DNA from 3 places in the Paraglaciecola sp. 25GB23A genome. Region 3 is predicted to be linked to each of the others. Evidence: predicted binding sites of a transcription regulator. Region 3 holds the regulator's gene; each other region holds the start of a gene.

Region 1 (7,874 bases), on a different contig from region 3:
AGAAAGGGTAAAGGTTTATAACAATACCAACGGTGGCTCTTGTAAGGCAGATAATTGTTCTTTTAAAGCGAGTATTTGTTGTTCCCAATATTTACCGTCAGCAAACCAAGGAAATGCTTGCGGAAAAGCAGGGTCTTGCCAACGTTTGTTTAACCAAGCCATGTAGTGAACCATGCGTATAGCGCGCATAGGCTCTACTAGTTTTAGTTGCTCTTTGTCAAATTCAGCGAATTCTTGATAGGCCTTAATTAAGGTATCTAATTGTAGTGTTTGCTGTTGTCTATCACCTGATAACATCATCCAAAGATCTTGAATTGCAGGGCCATTGCGGCAATCGTCTAAGTCGACAAAAGTAGGGCCATCTCGCCAAAGTATATTGCCCGGGTGGCAGTCACCATGCAAACGTATATTGTCTGTCGGTGTCGCACGGTATAGCTCTGAGGCCTTTTTGACCACAGGTTCTAAGATGGCGAAAAAAGGGCTGTGTAAATAGTCTGGGATAAGCTCATTGTTTTTCAATTGACTCAAAGGCTCAATCAGGAACTCCTCGACTGTAAGTGTGGGGCGATGCTCGAATTTAGCACTTTTTGATACTGCATGTATTCGACCTATAAAACGGCCCATCCATTCAAGCTGCTCTAGATTATCAACCTCAAATTGTCTGCCACCTGCGGATGGAAACAATGCAAAGTAGTATCCTTGATAATCATGCAAGGTTCTGCCATTAGACATCAGCGGGGCCACAACGGGGATTTCGTGACTGGCTAACTCAAGGCTAAACTGGTGCTCTTCGTTAATTTGTAATTCGGTCCATCGCTGCGGCCGATAAAACTTAACCACATAACGTCGCTTATCTTCTGCCATGAATTGATAGACTCTATTTTCATAAGAATTAAGCGCTAATAATCCAGATTCAACTCGAATCCCCAACGACTCTATTGCATCTAAAATAAGATCGGGTCCTAATCCAGAAAAATCAAATTTTGTCATTTTGCTGGCTTATCCAAGTACTAATAATTAGGATATAAAAAGTTACTTGGTTCTTGTACATACACATCATTTTCAGGATCATTGATGACTTCGACTTTAAACTCGAATTCAGTCACATCCTCCTTAATCTTATAAGGGTCAATGGCTAAGCTTATAGGCCATGTTAGTACTTCGCTCCCGGCTACATCCACGGTGTTCTGACCAATAAAATTTGCGCCATCCAAACCAATCACACTAATAAGATAAGTTTGTTTTTGTTGAGACTTATTAAGAATTTTGAGTGTATAAACGTTTTCAATTAAGCCATCGTTGGTTTCACGATAGAGTGAATTACGATCGCGAATTATATCTACTTCCAAGGGAACTCTGGTCATAATTTCGAACACAAGTAGCCCTGACATTAATACCAGTACTAAGAAATAACCGACTAATTTTGGGCGCACTATTTTAGTCGTTCCGCCGGCCAATTCGGTTTCGGACGTGAAGCTAATGAGTCCCTTCGGATAATTCATTTTTTCCATCACACCGTTACAGGCATCAACACAAGCACCGCAATTAATACACTCGTATTGTAAGCCGTTGCGAATATCGATGCCGGTAGGACAAACCTGGACACATAGATTGCAATCGATACAATCACCCAAACCTTTCTCTATATTTTCTTCTCTTGCTATCTTGCGGCTGCGCGGACCGCGCTGTTCCCCTCGTTTGGCATTGTAGGCCACGGTAAAGGTATCTTTATCAAACATGGCCGATTGGAAGCGTGCGTAGGGACAGATGTGAGTACACATAATTTCTCGCATCCAGCCTGCATTGCCATAAGTACAAAAAGTAAAAAACAACACAAATCCAGTGGCCCATGCGGTGCTTGAGAAGGTGAAAAAATCAATAAATAATTGACCAATGGGGGTAAAATAACCAACAAAGATGAGTGAAGTTAATAGTGCAATAGTAACCCAAGCAAAATGTTTCATGGCTTTACGCCAGAATTTATCAAAATTCATCGCGCGCTCATCTAATTTTATTCGTTGATGACGCGAGCCTTCAAAGAGCTCTTCAAACCAAATATAAATAAAAGTCCATGTGGTTTGAGGACACATAAACCCGCACCATACTCTGCCGGCAAAAGTAGTCACAAAAAATAAGGCGAAAGCGGCGACAATCAAGATCCAAGCAAGTAGTGTTAAATCTTGTGGCCACAAAGTAAGACCAAAAATATTAAATCGCTGGCTACCTATATCAAACAAAATGGCTTGGCTACCGTCATATTGAAGCCATGGGAGAATGGCAAAGGTGCTTAAAAATATTAAACCGAAAAAGCGCCGAAAGTTTTCCAAAGCACCAGTTACTGCACGCACATAAATACGACTGCGCGGGGTGTAATGATTGTCATGTTGATGTGAGTCAGGTTTGTGAACTTTAACGGGAGAAATTACTTTAACGGGAATTCGTTCACTCATTCGATGTCCTTGCTGGAAAATGCTGCAATGCTAAAAAACCGATGCAGTATATCAGTTCCTTAAACCGGTCGCTGCAGTTGTAAGGAAATTAGCCTCTTTATTGTTTGATTTCTATCAAGAAAGGAGTAACAAATATTGTTTATGTCGCTAGATATAAAATACTAGTGAAGGTTATTCTCTGTTATGAAGACACATAACCATTGCTTGTTTTAAAGTTGCCCTACTTCAATTAGGCTTATAGTTCGTAAACTAACTAGCAAATGTCATGTCCCGTTTTTTTATTATATCTTTTGAAATTTTGGCTCTTATTGCCATGTTGCGCTCACCATTTATTCATTATTGGTTTAATGATATTCAAAGTGATGTTGCAAACTGGATGCTTGAAATTTCTTTATTGGCTGAGAAAAAAGAGTTAGCTCTTTTTAGGCAAACGATTGCCTCTCATGCACAAGATTTTAGTGAATCTCAAAGGGAGTATTTGAATAATATTACGAGCAGTAAAAATTCTATGGATCACTTTAATCGCCTTTATTGCGAATCCAATGACAAAAACCCGTTTTTGTATGGCGCTAACCTACACTATATCTGTGCAGAAATAGCCCGTAGTCGTGTTTTAAAATCGTAAGTGATGAGCCCTAAGGTAGCACAGGAAAGCACAAGGTAAATTTAGCGCCGCCTAAGGGACTGCTTGCTACGCTACAAGAACCTTGATGCCATTGCATCACTCTTTTTACAATAGCCAATCCTAAGCCCGCCCCCCCTTGAGTTCGATCGCGTCCTTCATCTGGTCGATAAAACGGCTCAAATATTTTTTGTCCTAGTTCAGGGCTAACACCTAAACCATCATCTTCAACTATAAGTAATATACTATTTGCTGTGCTTTCAATCTTAATTACGATACAAGTCTTGGCGTAGCGAGCGGCATTTAATAGTAGGTTCTCCATGGCTCGTTCCACAAAGTGGCTATCGCCAGTGAGCTGCTCTGGTCCGCCGTAGATATCGACTGTCAGTTGGTTTAGATGACTTTTTTTCAACTTATTGACTACACTATGGCACATGGTTGTGCAGGGTATTTCGCAGAAATGTAGATTGGGCATTTGCGCTTCTGTCGCTGAAAAATCAAGCATCTCTTGCACAAGCTTTTCTAATTCGTCCACGTCTTCTCGCATGTTGTTGAACATGTCACCGTGACTCTCATCTAGCATGCCTAAGGCAAATTTTAAACGGGCTAAGGGAGTACGAAACTCGTGCGCCACAGCGCCAGATAATTCTCGCTGACTTTGAATAAGCTCGGCGATTTGCCCGCGCATAGTATTCAAAGACGTGGCAATCGGCGCAACCAGCGATGACTTGTCTATCCAATTTTGGCTAATATTACCGTCTGGTAGTACGGTAGTGACACTCCTTTTTAGTGCTTCTAAATCACGCCATAAGGGCCAAATCCACAGAGCAATAAGACAGCCAAGTAGTACAAAAAACACCGTTCTATACAGTATAAATGAGGTCTGGTTGGCAATAGGTTGATCGAAAGATAACTCGATTAGTTGTGTATGTTTATGCGCTATATATACTTGTTCACCTAGCTTTGAATCAAAAAGACTGAGAGCTTCACCGGCTTGCAGTTTATGAAGGCTGTCAGATGGCCAAGCAATATCATTTAAATTGAGTAATTGAAATTTTATGTTGGCCTGTTCTAGCAGAGCTATAAGGTCAACATCTTGTTGTTTGCTCGCGCTTAAAAATTGACGCAGTACTGTAGATTGAACATTGGGTTCAGGAATAAGGAAGAGCGTCTCTAAACCCGCACTCAGGCCGACAAGGGCGAGGGTAATAAAAACGTATAAGCTGATAAACAGTTTGGCCATATGACTTAGTCATTCCAAGCATCAGCTACAAAGAAAAAGCCCTTACCCCAAATCGTTTTAATGCGATAAGGATGTAGAGGATTATCTTCCAACTTTTTACGCAGACGTGAAATTCTGACATCGGCAGATCGATCTAAACCATCGTACTCACGACCAATTAATTCGTCGTATAACACGCTGCGTTCCACTAACGTTGACGCATTCTCTGCCAGTTTCCACAGCATATCAAATTCATGGCTGGTTAGCTGTACGTCACGCCCATTTAACAAAGCGCTGCGGGCATTACGGTCAATTATCAGTTGACCAAAGACCAATTTAGCGGGGCTTTGCGATGATGCAATCTTGTGGTTTGCCCTGCGTAACAAAGCATTAATTCGAGCCAACAATACACGCGGCTCTACTGGTTTAATCAGATAATCGTCAGCACCAATTTCTAAGCCCATAACCTGATCAAAATCGTCACCTTTAGCTGTCATAAACAGCAAGGGACCGCTGTAATAAGGGCGGATAGTTCGACAAAGCGTGAAGCCATTATCGCCGGGTAGCATAACATCCAAAACCACAATATCGGGTGGAGTGTGTTTGACGGTGGCTAATAACTTTTCACCGTTTGCTAGACGGGTCAGCTTAAATCCCTGATTTTGCAGATAACTAACGATTAACTGGCTTAAACGCTCATCATCTTCGACTAAAAGTACATGGGTCATTAAAATAAACTCCAAGGATTACGCAACCTGCGTCTTTGCATATTGGCTTGCTGAGATTTGACTATCAGAGAATGGCTTATTAGTATTTCTTGAGCCGAATTAAGTAAGCGTAATTCGCTATTTTTATTGATTAGCATAGTTATTTTGAGCGGAAATTCGGCCCCAGTGGCGCAGCGTAAAACAGTGTTAACCAAGGCTACGCAATATTGTCCCGCGGGCAAATTCAATAGGGTGATGTCCACTTCAAACTCACAGTTTTCCCCTTCCTGCTGGCTGATGCAAATTGAAGGCTGTACCTGCCAAAGGGGCGACTGGGCTATTGCTGATTGAGCAAACAAAGCAACAGCACATAGAACCAATAGCGTAAGTCTCAACTTAAAATCCGTTAAAATTGATAGGCAAAGCCACTAAACACACTGAATATATTCCTTTCTTCCACTAATGGACTGTTTGTCATGCCCGAATGTAATTTTTGTAGGCTAACTCGCGTCAACCATAACCAGTTATTTTGAATTTTCTTTTGTAAGGTTAAACCCACGGCAGGTTGCCAGCCAGAACTTGCTTGATAAAAGTACGAGGGATCAACTTTGTCATGCTCATCCAAGCCATAATAATAGTCAACTAAAGCGCTACTTTTCCACGTCATTTTCACTTGCGTACTAAAGTGAAAGCTCGACCATTGCCAAAAATGTTGATAACTAATTTCGAGTTTTTCGCCATTATGCGTAGCACTTAGATCTTTTTCTAGTGACAACTGCCATTCGGCATTATCAGGTCGGTAATACCAGCGACCGCCTCCCATAAGAGCCCAATTTCTGCGGCCAACATCATCGATAGAAATTGGTAATTGCTCAGGGCCACTCTGGTTAGGGTCTTCGGCCGCTGTGACTTGATTGAAGCGATTTAGCGGTAATAAAATGTTAGCCGGATGCCAAAAAGTAAAAAAAGCTCTTTCTTTGTCGACATTGAGATAAGTGACAAAAGATGACTTTTTCCCATCCAGCCATTGGTAACCAAGTTCGCCGTTGTCAAAATAAAATGTTTCTCCATACCAAGCAATATCAGGCAAGACAAGCAAAGGGATATTATCTCCATCCACCAGTGGATTTGATGTAAACCCAATCCCCAAAGCGATGCCAAGTTGCCATTCATTGGCATTTAGGCATTGCTCATCGCGTTCACATGCAAGGGCCTGTTCGGCTGACAAAAGCAGCAAGAGGCTGGTAATTAATCTAAATATGTCGCGCAATTAATATCCACAGTTTTAAGCTAAGAACACCATGCCAGTATGCTAGCAGATTTTTAGTTGAGCTCACTGCAGGATTACAAATATTAACAAATGGTGGCAATTTGGATCGATACTAAAGGCAAAATCTAACTAGACTTTATCCAAGCTTTAGCAACATTGATTAGTCAAGGGAGAATTACCTATGAAATTTGTGAAATTAGCAAACCACACCTTAAGCGCATTATGTATCGTCGGTTTATCAGCCTGTTCAGGTGATAGTTCTGATGAGAAGCCTGTTCAAACACCGATACCAACTGTAGTGCCACAAATCAATGCGGCGGTAGCATTTTCTGGTGCCTTGACGCAGGTCAATCAGCTGACTGCCAGTCGGTATATTAAGAATGGTATTTATTCTTCGATTGCCCAATATGCTTATCAAACTGCCGTGCCCTCTGAGGCTGCACATGTTGATTTTTCGATCACCAATACTCAGGAGACCGGCATTGATGAAGCTGACCGGTTTGAGTATGACGGCAATACCTTATACTTGGCCGCTTATGCAGAGTGGCAAAATGATACCAATCAGCCCGCTCATGTCAGAGTATTGCAGCGTAATGTTGATTATTCACTAACTCAGGTTGCTGCACTGCCCATTGCCCAAGAAAATAGCAATATTGACGGTATTTACCTCAATAACGACAGATTAGCTGTGATTAGTTCAGCAGGCTACCGTTATACCTTTGATAGTTTGATGGCAAGTCCTTGGGGTACATTTGATCATAAATTTGCTGTGGATTTTTATAACACCAGTGATGTAACTGCACCGACAACACTGAGTAACATGCAATTTGATGGTTCATTATTGTCTAGTCGCCGGGTTGGCAATACCTTGTATCTAGTGTCCAGTTTTACTGCTCATGTTGAAGGTTTAAATCTGAATGCGTCGACTGACGCAGAGCGCCTGGCTAATTACCGTAAGATAGTGGCAACATCAACGGATGATCTTATGCCTAAAGTCCATGTTGACGGACAAGCAACATCACTGTTTTATGCAGAAGATTGTGCCATTCCTGCCCAAGCTACCGAAAAAGATGGTTATGCCCAGTTATTGTCAGTGATTAAAATCAATATGCTGGATCCCAGTGACATTGTTGCTAGCTGCATAAGCGCCATGGCGGATATGATGTACATGTCTGCAGAGAGTATTTATCTTGGAGCGACAGTTAATGAAAAAACCGCTTTGCATAAGATTGGTTTGGCGACAGCAAGCCCAGATTATCAGGCTTCTGGCCTAATTGATGGACTAATAGGTTGGCAAAGTCAGCGTGAACTGAAGTTAAGTGAGAAGGATGGTTTCTTGCGAGTGGTGACAACAGACTATTCAGGCTCAAGCCCCGTTCATCATTTATCAGTGTTAAATCAGAATGGTAATGAACTACAAGTTGTTGCCAGCTTACCTAACAGTAGTCAACCAGAGCCGATTGGCAAACCTGGCGAAGAAATTTATGCGGTGCGTTTTTTCGAGGACAAAGCTTACATCGTGACTTTCCAGCGAATTGACCCTCTATATGTGCTCGACTTAGCGGATCCATTTACCCCCAAAGTTGCAGGTGCATTAGAAATT
Region 2 (7,874 bases), 510 kb from region 3:
CCCACTTCAGTGACTTTATCAAAGGCCAACTTGGCTTGATCTAAACGGTTAATCGTCGCAGGAATATCTAAAGCTTGTTCAGCCGCTAAGGGATGCTGAGTGGCGCCGCACAAGGGGCATTCTTCATCGTCTTGCAATAGCTGGCGATATTGCGCCAGTTGTTCTTCTTGTGACACCAAGCGTTGCAAGTCATCAAGCTGTTGCTTGTGCTGTTTAAATTGATGGGCCAGTTCATTGCGCTTATGGCTGAGTTGGGCTTCTTTAACTTGCAGACCTTGCAGCTCAGTTTGCTTGCTGCTTTTATCTGCGCTTAATTGAAGATAGCGACGCTGGGTATCTTGGATTTTAAGCAGTTCTGGCCATTTGGCACTTAACTTAACTTGTTTTTGTTCTAGTTGGTCAATGTCGCCTTGTTTAACTAAATCAGTAAACTGCTGCTCTTTATCTTGCCAATCTTGTTGTTGCTGATTAAGCGCCTTTTCACGGGTTTGTCTTTGCTCATTGAGCTCAGAGATTTGCCCACTTTGTTGCTTAACTTGCTGGTTAAGGCTTGCCGACTCTTGTTCTAAAGCTTGCTGAGTTTGTTGCTCACGGGCTAACTGGCTGAGTTGCTGTTGCCAGCTATTAAGGTGCTCACTTACCGCGCTGTCTGCTTGATGGCTGCTTAGGTAAGTTTGAATTTGCTGCTGTTGCTGTTGCAAGGCCAGTAAAGTGCTTTGCTTTGCTTGTTGTTGCTCAGTGCTAGTGTGTTGCTGCTGTTTAAGACGAGTCAGCTCGAGTGTAATATCAGCAAGTTTGCCGGCTTGGCTTTGAATAGTCCCATCTAAGGGCAGTACTTTGTCAGTAATAAGCAGCTCTTGGCTTTGCTGCCCTTGTTTGGCCTGTGTTAGCGCGCTAGTGGCTTGCGTTAGGGCTACATCAGCCTGCTTAGCTTGCGCAGTCGCAGTAGTGAGCTCTTGCTGTTTAAGCACGAGCTGCTGGGTCATTTTTGCCAACTCGTGCTGCACACTTTTAAGCAATTCCCATTGGGTACGCAACCGTTCGGCCGGTTCGCTATTGGCTAACTTATGTAGTTCAGTTTTTGACTCTGAGAGGGCTATATTGGCCTGTTGGCTTAACTCGCTGGCCTGTTGCCGCTGTTGTTGAGCACTGCTGAGTTTATCCCACCAGCTAAGATGCTGTTGACACTGGATTAACTGCTGCTCTATTGCCTGTTGCTGGTGCTGGCATTGTTGTAGCTCATCTTGCAGTTGCTGTTTTTGCTCTGGGCTGAGTAATTGCAAGGTGTCAGCTCTGGCTTGCAACTCTTTAAGGCTTTGTTTGGCTTGGGTAAAGTGCTCATGCACCTTGATAGATACCAATCCATAAATGTCGGTGCCAGTGAGCTCTTCAAGCAACTCGGCCCGCTCTCTCTCATCGGCATTTAAAAAGGCGGCAAAGTCGCCTTGGGATAACATCATCGACTTAGTAAAACGGCCAAAGTCTAAACCCGTTAATTGCTCGACGGCCTCGATTTTCGCTTTAATTTGGGTGGCAATCACCTTACCACTAACCACTTCGGCTAATTCGCTATCAGCTTGCTGTAAATTACCCTCCAAATTGCCACGGGAGCGACGCATGCTCCAAAACGCCCGGTAGGCCATGCCTTTTACTTCAAACTCTACCTCGGCCAAACACTCGGCGGTGCCACGAGTCATGATCTCATTAGATGAGGTAGTGATTTGCCCCAAACGCGGCGTTTGGTGATAAAGCGCTAAACAAATGGCATCAAGCAAGGTAGTTTTGCCCGCACCAGTAGGGCCAGTGATGGCAAACAAACCATTATCGGCAAAAGGCGATTGCGTAAAATCAATCTTCCATTCACCTTTTAAGGAGTTAAGGTTTTTTAAACGTAGGGTGAGAATTTTCATGCTTGCTGCCCCCCGTCAGACGCGGTGCTGGCGCCTTGATGCTGGGCTTCAGATAATATCTGCTCAAACTGCTGGCGCACGCGCTGCACCCTTGCTAGCTCTGCTTCACCTGCAAACTTTTCCATGTTCAAACGTAATTCAAATACATCTAAAGGTTTGAGTTCTGCTAGCGTCTCGCGCTGCTCCTGGCTTAATAGCTGACGTTGTTTATTGCGACTGCGGCGCAGCTGCAGTACCTCTACATTTGCGCCTTCGGTCAGGCTTTGAATGCGTTGTTGTAGGTCAGATAAATAATCTTGGGTCTCTACCTCAATACACAGCCAGCAAGGCATCTCTTGTACTGCCTGCTCTTGACTTGTGAATTGTTGCAAGGCCTGTTCGATAGTCGCTAAATCACCTTTGATCACCTGCATAGGCTGAAAACGCGGTACGTCAATGGCGCTAAGATGACGAGTGCCATCCTTAAACTCCACCAGCATGACTTGCTTTTGCGAAGTGAGTTCATCAAAGCTCAAGGGAATGGGCGAGCCGCTGTAACGAATATGCTCAGTTTTAGCCACTAATTGCGGCCGATGAATATGCCCCAAAGCAATGTAGTCTGCAGGGGGAAACCCATCTGCAGCAAAGCCATCGAGGGTACCAATGTATATATCCCGCACACTGTCGGATTGACTCACACCCAGCGCAGTTAAATGGCCGGTAGCAATAATGGGTAAAGTTACTCCGCTTTGTTGCATCTGTTTTTGTTGCATCACTACGGCCAGTTGATAGAGCTTGGCGTAGTGCTGTTTGATGGCATTACCCAATGCCTGGCGTTTGTCTATACCGCTTTCACCGGCAGAACTTTGCAGTACATCACGGGGGCGAATAAAGGGTACGGCACATAAAATCGCCCCTGGATTACCGCTTTTATCAGGAATACAAAACACTTGCTCGTTGATATCAACCCCAGTGCTGGCCACCACAAAGGTGTTTAAACAAGCTAAAATTTGTTTGGATTCATTCAGGGTTGATACCGAGTCATGATTACCGCCCAACACCACCAATACACACTTGAGCTGCTGGAGGTCGACCACAAACTGGTTGTATATTTCGCGGGCATAGCTAGGTGGTGTGCCAGTATCAAATACATCACCAGCAATGATCACTGCATCAATTTGTTGTTGCGCCACTTGCGCCAGTAACCAATTGATAAAAGCCTGATGTTCGTCTTTGCGGCTTTTAGTGAAAAAACTCTGACCCAAATGCCAGTCTGAGGTGTGTAGCAGCTTCATGCCTAAAATCCCACGCTTTAACAGCTATTTGTTCAAGAATGACGCAATAACTGCTTGTTAGTCCTAAAGAAACGAACATTACACTATCGTTGGTGTGGTTGGCAGATGAAAAACATTTATTCACCTAAAAATCAGTAAACAAAGAGTAACAACTCAATATTTACTCCTCAGTCTTAGGCAGTTTGAAGCGACTGAGTTGTTGTTTTAAATTGTGAATTTCATGTTCCAGCTCCTCACGTTCATCTAGCAGGTCGAGTATCAAGGCGATACCGGCCCAATCGAGCAATAGATCACGTTTAATACGCGCGGCTTTTTTGACGCTTACTAAGCTGGTCACACTAAATTGCCATTGCTCAATCACCTCTCCTTGGATTGGAATAGCAATGCTATGTTCAACCAGTTCATACAACATAGCTGAATCAATCTCACTGCAAGCACATAGCTCTTCGCTACTTAGCCAGCGGTCTTGTTCTGAAACAGTAATCTGCAACATGTTTATTTACTCCAATTGGCGCGCGGATCAAATTGACTTTTTTCTGCCAACTCATTCCACAGAGTCTTGTTTGCTTCGTCAGTTGAGGTAGGCACTACAATTTTAAGCACGGCGAATAAATCACCCTGTACTTTTTTATTGAGCAAGCCCTTGCCTTTAATGCGTAAACGCTGTCCCGATTGACTATTGGCAGGGATATTCAGTTGAATATCACCACTTAAGGTGGGTAGTTTAACTTTGGTACCCAATATGGCTTCCCAAGGAGCAATGGGTACAACTATGCTCAAATTTCGACCGTCTACATCAAACAATGGGTGGGGTGCAAAACGAATTTGTAGATATAAGTCGCCATTATCCGCCTTTGTTGTACCGGGTCCGCCTTGGCCCTTAAGACGAATCCGCTCCCCATTAGCGACACCAGCCGGAATTTTCACTTTCAGCGACTTGGGCTGATCGCTCACGCGACCATTGGCATCTTGCTGTTGCAGAGTGAAGCTTACGGGTTTAACACTATCAACTAAGGTTTCTTCTAAAAACAGCGGGAATTCGATTTCAATATCTTGACCTTTTTGACGCATTGTTTGGCTACCCCTGTGCTGCCGTCCATGCTCAAAACCGCCATGCCTTGCACCAAATATTGAATTAATAAAATCAGAAAACTCTTGATCGGTTTGCGGATCACTTTGTTGATAATTGCCTTGTGCATTAGCCGAACTATGCTGATTGCGCGATCGGTTTAAATGATGGCGACGCAGTTCATCATATTGCGCCCGTTCTTTGGCACTATGCAGCACTTCATAGGCTTCACCGATTTCTTTAAATCTTTCCTCGGCATCAGCATGCTTGCTAACATCAGGGTGATATTGTCGAGCCAGTTTTTTGTAAGCCACTTTTATGGCTTTATCATCGGCCTCAGGCTCAATACCAAGCACCTTATAATAATCTTTAAAATTCATTCTAGCCCCTAAAAGCAACACGCCCGAAAGTGAGTTTACTGTGTTGGATCAACTATATTCATTGTATGTGATGATGAAATTAAACAGTTTGATCTTGATCAATCCTACCAGCTTACACTGAGTCTAGTTGATTACTATCATCCCTTAGTAAAATAACAGAAGTGATTAACTTCTGCTGAAAACTGAAAATCTTATCTATTGATTTTATTAACTTTATCTAATCTTGTTATGTAAGCACATACCTAAGTATCACCTCGTAGATTTTTTAATCAGTTCAAATAGGCTTTAATAGACCCATCGAAACGCGGCAACTATCAGGCAACGTTTTAAACTAAACCCTAACTAATTATGAATATATTGAGGAATTGACCATGTTGAAAATCGTTAAAACTTCTATCGCTTTAGCCGCCGCTTCTTTCATTGTTGCTGGTAATGCTCAGGCCGATATAAACGAAGCACTACAAAATATCTGCACTATCGTTAAAGCTGACGATAAAGGCGAATTACGCAAAAAAATGAAAATGGTCCAGTCTGACTACCGTTTACAATTACAAGATTATTACTCAGGTATCTCATGTGGCGGCGAAAGCTTAATCCGCACCGCGATGTTAAACAACGCAGTTGAGACCGGTACGTTAATGGTTAAGAAGATGCCTAAGGGCGACTTAAGCTCACCAGAGTCAGATGGCAAAACCATCTCTGCCTGGGCCACTGAAAAAGGCTTAGATAGCTCGCCTATCGTGGCTGCTCTTAACGAAAGAATCTAAAAGATAGCGGCGAGCTTCTAGCTGCGAGCCGCGAGCAAAAAATAAAGCGTTTTAGTTTTATCTTTAGCTCGCCACTCGCAGCTCGACGCTAATAGCTCGTCGCTGCTCCACCGTTCAACATGGTGGGTGGAGATTAATCTCTCCTCCTAAAAAATCGGCCTCTTTTGAGGCCGTTTTTTTATGCATTGAAAAGATAGCAACAGGCAAAATACACCAGCCTTTGCTTTTATATTTTTTAGCTCGAAGCTAATGACTCGCCGCTCGAAGCTCTATATCGCAATACCATCAGACTTGCCCTCTCGTCTTGCTGCACTGCACTGTTGGCCAAGCGCCAAACACCATTAATTAGCAGGGCGAGAGGCATATCATTTTGGCTGACTAAGGCAATCTTATCTCGTTGCCACGGCGGTATTCGCCATTCTTTATACCACTGTTTTAAGGGTTTAGAATGTTGCCCGCCTGCCGGAGTAAAACGTTGGGCAAAGCCGCCAAATTGTATTTTAATTTCGCCTAGTTGAGGGTCTAAGAGCAAGCCCAGATCACCAGGGTCTCCTTGCTGAAAGGGGGATTTACTTAAAGTGCCGAGCGGCGCTGGTAGGCTGACTACCTTTTGTCCCTGCCACAACAAGGTATGGGCTGGTATTGTGGGCGCAAGTGCTAATATATATAAATGCTGATTAAAGCGTCTAAACTGCCAACTGCCCCATTGAATGATGGGCTTAGCATCCTCTTTAGCGTCAATCAGCTCAGGTTGCAGTTTCTGTAAAACCGCCTGTGAAGGACTTGAAATGCCTTGTTCATCTAACCATTGCCTCACCACTTGATGTAACCATGCGGAACTTAGTTTACTTAAGGCTTGCAGGCACAAGGTGTTATCACTTGTGCGTATTGCTTGCAGTTTCTCTTGGGCCACTTCTTCAAGTAAATCTTGCTGTTGGGCGCAAAGGGCTGCACTGCGCGACACAGTTTTAGCTATGTCAGGCCATTTTTTTATTAAACTAGGCAGAATGTCATGACGCAGAAAGTTACGCTCAAAATGGGTGTTTTGATTCGACTCGTCTTCAACCCAAACTAAGTCTTGCTGTTTCGCATAGTCATTGATGTTTTGCTGAGTAAGGGCTAAAAATGGCCGCAACAGGTGAACCACTTTATTGAGTTGGCCAACGGATTTAGTACTATACAATGCCATGGCCGCTAAGCCTTTAGGCCCTGCTCCGCGCTTTAGCTGTAATAGAAAGGTTTCAAGTTGATCATCTTGATGTTGAGCCAACAAAATAACACTGTTAGCTGGCGCAAGCTCCAGTAACTTTGCATAACGGGCTTCACGCGCTAGTGCTTCTAGACTTTGACCTGAGTCACTCGCGAGGTTTACCTTTACCCCTTGAAATGCCACCTTCATATCTAAGCAAATCTGCCGACAATGGGCTAGCCATTTATCAGCATTCGGGCTAAGACCATGATGAATATGCACTACACTGATAGGATTAGTCACCAAACCTTTATCCCGCAAGGCAACTAAAGCATGGAGCAAGACATGCGAGTCAATACCACCACTGTAAGCAAGCACTAGCGTTTGCTCGGATTGCAAAGCAACACATTTAAATTGGTGATCTAAGGTAGCTATCAAATCCATAAGGGCTCAGTTTACTCTGCTTTTAAAAGCACAAAGCCATTGGTTGTTGTTACAACCAATGGCTTATATTTGTCATGTAGCTTGGTTTAGCAATAACCAAACGACATTAAACGCTCATAGCGTTGCTCTAATAAATCTTCAGTCGATAAGGTCGACAATTGAGCCAACTGTTGTTTCAGAGTCGCTTTCAAATTGGCGGCCATACTGTCGTGGTCACGATGCGCGCCACCTAATGGCTCTTCTACAATATGGTTAATCAAACCCAATTCTTTAATTCGTTTGGCCCCCACGCCCATCGCCTCTGCCGCCAGCGGTGCTTTGTCAGCACTTTTCCACAGAATCGATGCACAACCTTCGGGCGAGATAACCGAATAAGTACTGTATTGCAGCATATTCACTCTGTCACCTACACCAATGGCTAAGGCGCCACCTGAGCCACCCTCACCAATTACCGTACAAATAATCGGCACTTTTAAACCTGACATGACTTTTAAATTTGTGGCAATGGCTTCACTTTGACCGCGCTCTTCAGCACCGACACCAGGATAGGCACCAGGGGTGTCGATAAAGGTAATGATAGGTAAATTAAAACGCTCAGCCATTTTCATCAATCGTAATGCTTTGCGGTATCCCTCAGGTTTGGGCATGCCAAAGTTACGACGAATTTTTTCTTTAGTATCACGGCCTTTTTGATGGCCGATGACCATAATAGGCCGACCATCCAATTTGGCTAAACCGCCTACGATGGCTTTATCATCCGCGAAGGCTCTATCACCAGCCAACTCTTCAAAATCAGTCAATATTCTAGAGACATAATCAAAGGTATAAGGACGCATCGGAT
Region 3 (7,874 bases):
TTCATCGCAGGTTTATTTTTACCTTCAATCTGTGCTTCGGTATCAAAATAAAACAAACAACCAGAATTTTTTTGCACAACGTGACTCAAGGTTGATATAAACCGTATTTGCTCATTAACCCGAACAGGTTCAAGAAAGCGTATTTTATCTACACCATAATTCAAAATTGTTTTGTACTGTGGGTCGGCCGCAAACATATGGTAAAAAGCAGAGGGCATCAAGGTAACGGTGAGATAACCATGGGCAATTGTGGCTTTAAATGGGCTTTCCTTAGCGCAGCGCTCTGGATCAACATGGATCCATTGATGGTCACCCGTGGCTTGGGCAAATAAATCAATATCCTTTTGAGTGATTTTTATCCAATCACTGGCAGGTAGTTGTTCGTTCAAATTCAATTCAAGCAACGTTTTTAGCATGGTTGTTATCCTTTTAGCTCATTTCATTCAAAGTTTAGCAAACCGCAAACTATCAATAAAATGAATGTTCTGTATATTGATATATTGATTTAACTAATAATATAAAGGTAATATCCTTACCATAAATAGTTGAGGTACCTTACATGAACTTAAACCGAATCGACTTAAATTTGTTTGCGGTGTTTGACGCAATTTACACGGCAGGCAGTCTAACTAGAGCCGCAGATGTGCTGTGTATTACGCAACCAGCAGTCAGTAATTCTCTAGCGAGATTGCGTGATATGTTAAATGATCCCTTGTTTGTGCGCACCGGACATAGCATGACACCCACGCCAGTGGCACAAAATATTATTGGCCCAGCCAGAGAAGCTTTGGGCTTATTGCGCAAAAGTGTTCAACAGAGCCATATTTTTGACCCGAGTAAAGCGGAAAAAACTTTTCACTTTGCTGCCCGAGATTTACTTGAAGTCAGTATTATGCCAAGACTAACGGCATTATTACAAAAAAGTGCACCCAATATTTCACTAACTAATTACGATTTAGAGCGCAATAATGTTGTATCAGCCATGGCCAGCGGCCATCTTGATTTTTATGCCGATGCCTCATCTTTTAGCGATCCACATTTGTGCAAACAAAAAATTGCCCAAGACAGACTTGTGGTAGTAGCTCGTAAAAATCACCCTGATTTAGCGCAGGGTATGAATATGGAGACCTTCTTGCGTCTTGGCCATATCAATATTTCACATCGTCGCAGTGGTGCAGGCCCTATTGATGTAGCAATTGATAAACTTGGGGCAAAACGTCATGTGGTTTTGCGTAGTCAGCACTTTTTGACGGTTCCCAGCACTATAGTAAAAACTGACCTTATTTCTTGTCTGCCTTATCATTTAGCTAAACACTACGATATTTCGCTTTATGAATTACCCTTTGATCTGCCTCCCCTTGAGTACTTCTTATATTGGCATGTGAGTGCTGACTTAGACTATGCTCACATGTGGATGCGTGAACAAATTGCTCAAGTTGCAACAGCCTTGCACCCCAATTAAAATCGAGAGATGACTTGGTTCGACCGCAATCCACTTTATTTGTATCTGTTGCACGTAGTATGATGTAGTTTCAAAGTGCGAAAAACCAAGGGTGTTAAAAATACTAATGGAATCGAATTCAATAATTGCACAAACACATACCAAACAATGTACCCATGACCAAAAATTGAGTTGTGGAAATTGTCGCCTCAATACGATTTGTATGCCTGTGAGTTTGCACGTCGATGATATTGACCAACTCAATAAAATTATTCAGCGAGGCCGACCTTTAAATAAAGGTGAATATTTGTATCGAGCCAACGATACATTTACATCTGTATATGCCATCCGTTCTGGTGCAGTTAAGGCCCTGACTATCAGTGACAATGGTGACGAGCAAGTGACCGGCTTTTACTTACCTGGAGAAGTAGTGGGTTTAGATGGTTTAGCCAATAATAATTACACTAATTCGGTTATTGCTCTAGAAACCTCTTCGATTTGCGAAATTCCCTTTGGTCGACTTGAAGAGCTCAGTGTGCAGTTGCCCAAATTGCAACGCCATTTTTTACAGTTGATGAGTCGTGAAATCACCCACGAACAGCAGATTATTAGTTTGTTAGGCAAAGCCAGTGCTGAAGCCCGTATTGCTTCTCTACTTCTGAGTATTTCAACCCGCAATAGTAGTCGCAAATTATCGGCAACCGCATTTTTACTGCCTATGTCGCGCACTGATATTGGCAACTATTTAGGACTTACCATTGAAACTGTAAGCCGAACGTTTGCCCGCTTGCAGAAAACCGATGTGATTGCAGTAGATAAAAAAGAAGTGCTCATTAAAGATGTTCTAGGATTGCAACAACTGGCTAAAGGGGCCGAGTAGTCCTCACCACCATAAACTCAAATATTGATACACATCAAGATCACTTGTCGACTGAGCTAGTATGCTAATGCCAATATTATAAAGGCAAGTTTGCCCTTGGCATTAGAAGGTATTCAATGAATGAGCATCTCACCACTTCACTCCCAGTAATATTTACCTGTCTAAAAAATTGTGAAAACGCGCAGTTTGCCAATGACTTATCTAAGGTAATGGATATTGAAGGAATAGCCCAAGGTTACACTATTATTGAGCTTGCTCAATCAGACGCAATGCTTTCATCCCTGCAGTGCAGCAGTAAACAATGTATGGCGATTGATGGTTGCCAATTACAATGTGCTAAAAATGCCTTATCCCAACTCAACATTTGCCCTACTTGGCATATTGTTCTGACCGACTTTAGCGATAATTTAAGCCATAACTCCCCATTTAATTACGCACAGATGGCCCATGTATTAAAAACTATTCAAACTTTATTAACTTCAGCCAATTAAAGTCTTTACCATAAAGCTTGAGCAATACCCTGCTTGCCAGTTTATTTAAAATAATCTAGATTTTATCTTATTATCTTGTTTTAAAGCTAATTTTATCCAGCTCAATAATATAAGGCTCAACAAATTCGTCTGATGTGCCAATCTAACGCTTGCAGCGCCGAGCTATATAAGAAAATGTGAGACTAGTGTGATTTAACATTTTGGTGGCATGATTAGAAGGTGGTTCATAGCCAAACTTTCAACTATGATGCACTGCAGTATCTATTTAAAACTAAGTGAATTAATGCCCATGAGTTGTCGACTAAATATACAGGTTTTTAGTTCTCTATTGCTGTTGGCTTTTTCAAACTTAGCATTTGCTATAAACATAAGCTTGATCATACCTGACAATAAAGGCCCGGCTTTTTGGGCTCTGGTTCATCATATTAGCGCCGCAGCAGCTGAGCGAGTTGATGTTAATTTAGAGGTCATATATGGTGGAGAAAATCGTTATTCAGTGCGCAGTATTATCGAAGAAATTACTGCGCGTAAAAATAAACCAGACTATCTTATTTTTAGACCCTTTTATGGCAATGCAACAATAGTATTTGACAAAGTTGAGGCAAGTGGCATTCACTTTGTCACTTTAGAACAAGCTTTCTCAGGAGACGAGGCGAAACAATTACAACGGCCACAACAAAAATATAAATATTGGATTGGTGAGGTTAGTTATGACAACGCTTCCGGTGGTCAACTATTACTGGATGCTCTGCTTGGTGAGTTAAAGATTCAACAGCCTACACTTAAGCCCTCTATCACAGCTATTGGTGGGGACTTTGATAATCTATCCCAAACCAGAGAGTATGCATTAACCCAACTGCAACACAATAGAGATCCTAGATTCAATCAAGTTTTCCCCAGCCATTGGAATCCAAATAGCCTAAAAGAGAATATGGGCTTGATTCTTGAGCGTTACCCCGCTACCAGTATTTTTTGGTGCGCAGGTGACCAATTAGCCATTGAAACATTAAAACAATACCGTCAGCTTTCTGATAAGCCGATAATGATAGGAGGTTTCGATTGGCTTCCGGAAGCACTTACCAAAATAAAACAAGGTGAACTTAGTGCCTCAGTGGGCGGACACTTTTTGATGGGCGCTATTGCGATTATTAAAATAGTTGATTTTCAAAACGGTGTTGACCGTTTTTCAACCCACCCAGAATCCTATCAATTTGAGTTAATTACTCGACAAAATGTCGATACTTATCTGGATTTTTTAAAGAAAAATAACTGGAACCATGTTGCATTTGAGCAGTTTTCAACCAGTAAAACAGAAGGAACGCCTCTCCCCTTAACTGTAAACAACATCATAAAGTTTGCCCAGTTCAAGTCGCAATAAAAAAGTATTTGACCTTATTATCTACCTCGATTTGCTCAGCAAAACCCTCGTTAAGGCAGGCGTATTCCAACTCAAACTGATAAAGAGCCTCACGGTCGTATGGGGGAATAACACCATCGACAGCCAGATCATAAAAATAAGACACGGCTCTTACTGCTTGAATATTATTCTCATCTAATGCTTGAGAAATCATTTTTTTCGTTAATCGCCACCAAGTATCATCCTCTGGCGGTGGCATAAACTGGCCTAAAATAACAAGGACTTGTTTGCTTGTCAGCTGCTCGCTGCCGGCCAATTCTGTTAAGCAATCATCTGCAGTATGCAAGGAAGAGGCAATAGAATTCGCCCAGTTAACAACCTCGGGTACAGACCCAATTCCAAGTGCCAATTTATGGCTATAGGCCGTTGCTTGGCTGGCATAATTAGTTGATTTTATGACCTTCATATCTCGATAAACTGACATCACTTTATGGTTTTTATATTACGCAAAAAAGCAGAAAAAACATAATTCTCTGTCAATAAGTTATAGGGATTGTAGGTTTCAACGCCTAATAGACGCTCACAGTGAGCTTCAACTTACTGTTGGTAAGTGAGCTTTGAGTATTTCGTATAGTTCAGGACGGTGCATTTTGATCTCAGCAACGGTGAGACCTTCTAAAGAGTGTGGATATTTTAACCACGCCGCTGTTTCATGAACGTAGTAGTCTGGTTCAAAATCGACTTCGCGGCGGCTAGGTTTATAAAATGGGATCGCAATACGCACATCTGTGGGCATATTCAATCGGGTCGCAGCGCGCAGCTGCTCTAAAACAGCAGCAATAGAACGACCGGTATCAAAGACGTCATCGACAATAAGCAGTTTGTCATGATCTTGCACGTTTTTGACCAAATAATTGAGATCATGCACCTTTACCACTCTAGATTGCTGATCAATACCAGCGGCGTATGACGATGTTCTGATCGCGATGTTATCGGTTTCAATACCGTGATAACTTAAATACTCTTGGACGGCAATGCCAATCGGTGCACCACCCCGCCAGAGCGCAATGATGAAAGTCGGTTTAAAACCACTGGCAAGAACCATTTGCGCCAGTTTGAAAGAGTCGACTAACAGTTGTTCGCCAGAAAGGTACGTTTTTTCCATTATATTAACCATGTATAATCGCTACCAACATCATACTGAGATGAACTGCATTCTTATAGGTAAACGATGAAAAAAATATTTTTAGATGAAGATACTTTGATCCAAGACGCATTTCGTCTTGGCGTGAAAATTTTTGAATCGGGGTTTCGCCCTACGTTTATTGTAGGCTTATGGAGAGGCGGAAGTTCAGTGGGTATTTATGTTCAGGAATGCTTGCAAACATTGGGAATTGACACCGATCATATTTCTATTCGAACTTCCTATAGTGGTCTGCCGAGCTACCAATCAATGGTGAACGCCCCTGAGACCATTCGTGTACACGGCACTCAGTACCTGATTGAAAATTTAAATGCAGACGATTCACTACTGATTGTTGATGACGTGTTTAGTACTGGTCTCAGTATCGAGGCGACAATAGTTCGACTGCGCAAACACTTGAAAAAGAACTTACCAAAAGATATTCGAATCGCCACGCTTTACCAACGTAAGGATTACAAACGTGCTGATTTAGCCTTAAATTACTTTCTTCATGAAACCGACAGTTGGCTAGTGTTTCCTTATGAACTAAAGGGCTTAAGCGCAAAAGAAATTGAAGTGTATAAGCCCTATTTACGCGACTTGATGAGTTAACTGTTGCCATTATTATTATGAGTGCTGCGATGCCATTAATACCACAGTGCTAATAATGTCGACTTATTGATTAATATAACACAGTAAATCTTTAACTAAAGTCCATGCCTGCTCAGTCAATATTTAAAGAATAAAGCTGGTATATATCCCAAACACACACACGACCAACAGAGCAACTCCGACAAATTGGAAAAAACGTGGGGTTTCGGCTTGTTTTATTCGTTCATGGAGGCGCTGTCCAAAAACATGACCGAGCAAAGCACAGGGCAATAGCCAAAGTTGATGAATTAATTGCAAGTCTATCCCCGCAATGACAAACGATGTCATCTTGATCATGACCAAAATAAACCACAATACAAACAAAGTATCGCGCAACTGATGGCGCGGTACTTTGGTGGCAAATACCGAAACAATTAATGGCGCGCCAATCAATGAAGTACCACTGACATAGCCGCCAAGCATCAAAAATATCGTATCAAGCGTTTTATTATTACTATAAAAAGGTTTATTAAGGATATAAGACACGGCAAAAATGGCCACGATAACAAAAATAACCCCAGTAACAGTATCACTTGGTAAGGTCAGTAAACCAAATACACCTATAAGTTTTGGGATAATCATGATGCCAAGAGCTTTTTTAAGATAAGCCCAGGCAATATTACCTTCACCTTCAGTTATTACTGCGCCCTGCTCTGTTGCCAACTTAGCTTGTCTTTTGTTGGCGATAGCACCGCGCCACGCAATCCAGCTGGAAAAAACTAACAGATGAATCGAGATTATCGGCAAAAAGACCAGTGGTTTATTATGTACCAATAACAAAAATGGCAAAGCCAACACCGCACCACCAAAACCTAATCCACTGCGTACAAAACCACTCCACACAAAAATTAAACCAATTAAGGCGTACTGCCACCCAAGAAGATGTTCCACAAGTTTCCTTTTTTAAAGTATTTTTGGAGTGAGGTAAAGCAAGCTATTTTAACGATAATTAGTATGTAAAGTTCAGCCTTGTTTCAGCTGAAAATTAAAAAACTTACCTACGCTAGCGGAATTTGTTTAGAGTCAGCAAGAACTGAAAACTACAGGAAACTTAGCGCTTAAGCTTTTTTGAAGATCCATGTTATTGAAAAACGGACCTTTAATAATAAAAATAAATCATAACAATGACTTATAACAATACCCGAGCTCATAAACTCGCTTTTTAAAAACCTTCATCATTGAGCCATGAAACTGCTTCTTCTTTTGTGTGAAAGAACTGCCTTTGAAAAGTTGGAAACCCTTTAATCTTAGCAGGAAATGCCTCCAATTTGACACTGGCGACTTGATTAACGATAGCTTCTTTGGACAATCCACTTGCATAAGCGTAATGAGACAGTTCAATCATTATTGGTTTGCAGTCGGGAGTATATAATTCCCATTCATCTACAACAGATATCATTGCCCAAGTTTGACCTACTAGAGGCTTGATAATTTTTTCTATAGCTTCTTTGTAATCATAGGCTGCTTGAATATTCCAGCTACCTATTATGTATGCGTGTAAAATAAGCCCTTCGACTTTTAATTCAAATGCTCCATGAGCATGAGCTTCAAACATAATACCGACCTCTTGAATTGCGTTTTAAGCGACCTTTTTGCAGTTAATATTCTAACTTTTACACTAATTATAAATATGCTCAAAAAACATCAAAATAGTAATATGGTAAATAACCTTAGTTAACATTTTTGTTTGTGCCTAAGTCCCCGAGATAGATTAACAAGTAGGTATTATCAATTATAATCAGTTCTACTGAAGTACTATGACACTTGGTTGTCATAGGAGTTATCAATAAAACATAGCTCTTTGATAGTCGATTGATAAAATAATGTATGTTGCAAGGTTTGCATATTCGACCAGTCGAAGTAGGCATAAA

Evidence for each region. The regulator FNR, encoded in region 3, switches genes on or off when oxygen is low (the NO sensors DNR and NnrR bind a similar motif). The targets are predictions, from matches to a motif close to TTGATCTAGATCAA.
Region 1: the regulator FNR is predicted to act here: its motif matches at 2,555-2,568, upstream of ccoG (cytochrome c oxidase accessory protein CcoG).
Region 2: the regulator FNR is predicted to act here: its motif matches at 4,722-4,735, upstream of ABKW31_RS02040 (DnaJ C-terminal domain-containing protein).

The regions. Positions count from the first base shown of each region.
Region 1 is NZ_JBDYKM010000020.1:6,588-14,461, forward strand. It holds gene ABKW31_RS18405 (serine/threonine protein kinase) at 16-990, opposite strand; gene ccoG (cytochrome c oxidase accessory protein CcoG) at 1,011-2,450, opposite strand; gene ABKW31_RS18415 (hypothetical protein) at 2,716-3,075, shown strand; gene ABKW31_RS18420 (ATP-binding protein) at 3,086-4,315, opposite strand; gene ABKW31_RS18425 (response regulator) at 4,321-5,022, opposite strand; gene ABKW31_RS18430 (DUF3019 domain-containing protein) at 5,022-5,396, opposite strand; gene ABKW31_RS18435 (MipA/OmpV family protein) at 5,408-6,271, opposite strand; gene ABKW31_RS18440 (beta-propeller domain-containing protein) at 6,453-7,874, shown strand, end outside.
Region 2 is NZ_JBDYKM010000001.1:476,978-484,851, reverse strand. It holds gene ABKW31_RS02055 (AAA family ATPase) at 1-1,910, opposite strand, end outside; gene sbcD (exonuclease subunit SbcD) at 1,907-3,184, opposite strand; gene ABKW31_RS02045 (chaperone modulator CbpM) at 3,345-3,677, opposite strand; gene ABKW31_RS02040 (DnaJ C-terminal domain-containing protein) at 3,680-4,633, opposite strand; gene ABKW31_RS02035 (DUF3718 domain-containing protein) at 5,005-5,400, shown strand; gene tilS (tRNA lysidine(34) synthetase TilS) at 5,636-7,033, opposite strand; gene accA (acetyl-CoA carboxylase carboxyl transferase subunit alpha) at 7,120-7,874, opposite strand, start outside.
Region 3 is NZ_JBDYKM010000001.1:991,217-999,090, reverse strand. It holds gene ABKW31_RS04280 (MaoC family dehydratase) at 1-416, opposite strand, end outside; gene ABKW31_RS04275 (LysR family transcriptional regulator) at 560-1,462, shown strand; gene fnr (fumarate/nitrate reduction transcriptional regulator Fnr) at 1,569-2,321, shown strand; gene ABKW31_RS04265 (putative zinc-binding protein) at 2,438-2,812, shown strand; gene ABKW31_RS04260 (ABC transporter substrate-binding protein) at 3,102-4,190, shown strand; gene ABKW31_RS04255 (hypothetical protein) at 4,177-4,635, opposite strand; gene ABKW31_RS04250 (phosphoribosyltransferase family protein) at 4,762-5,334, opposite strand; gene ABKW31_RS04245 (phosphoribosyltransferase family protein) at 5,401-5,964, shown strand; gene ABKW31_RS04240 (sulfite exporter TauE/SafE family protein) at 6,088-6,894, opposite strand; gene ABKW31_RS04235 (hypothetical protein) at 7,166-7,558, opposite strand.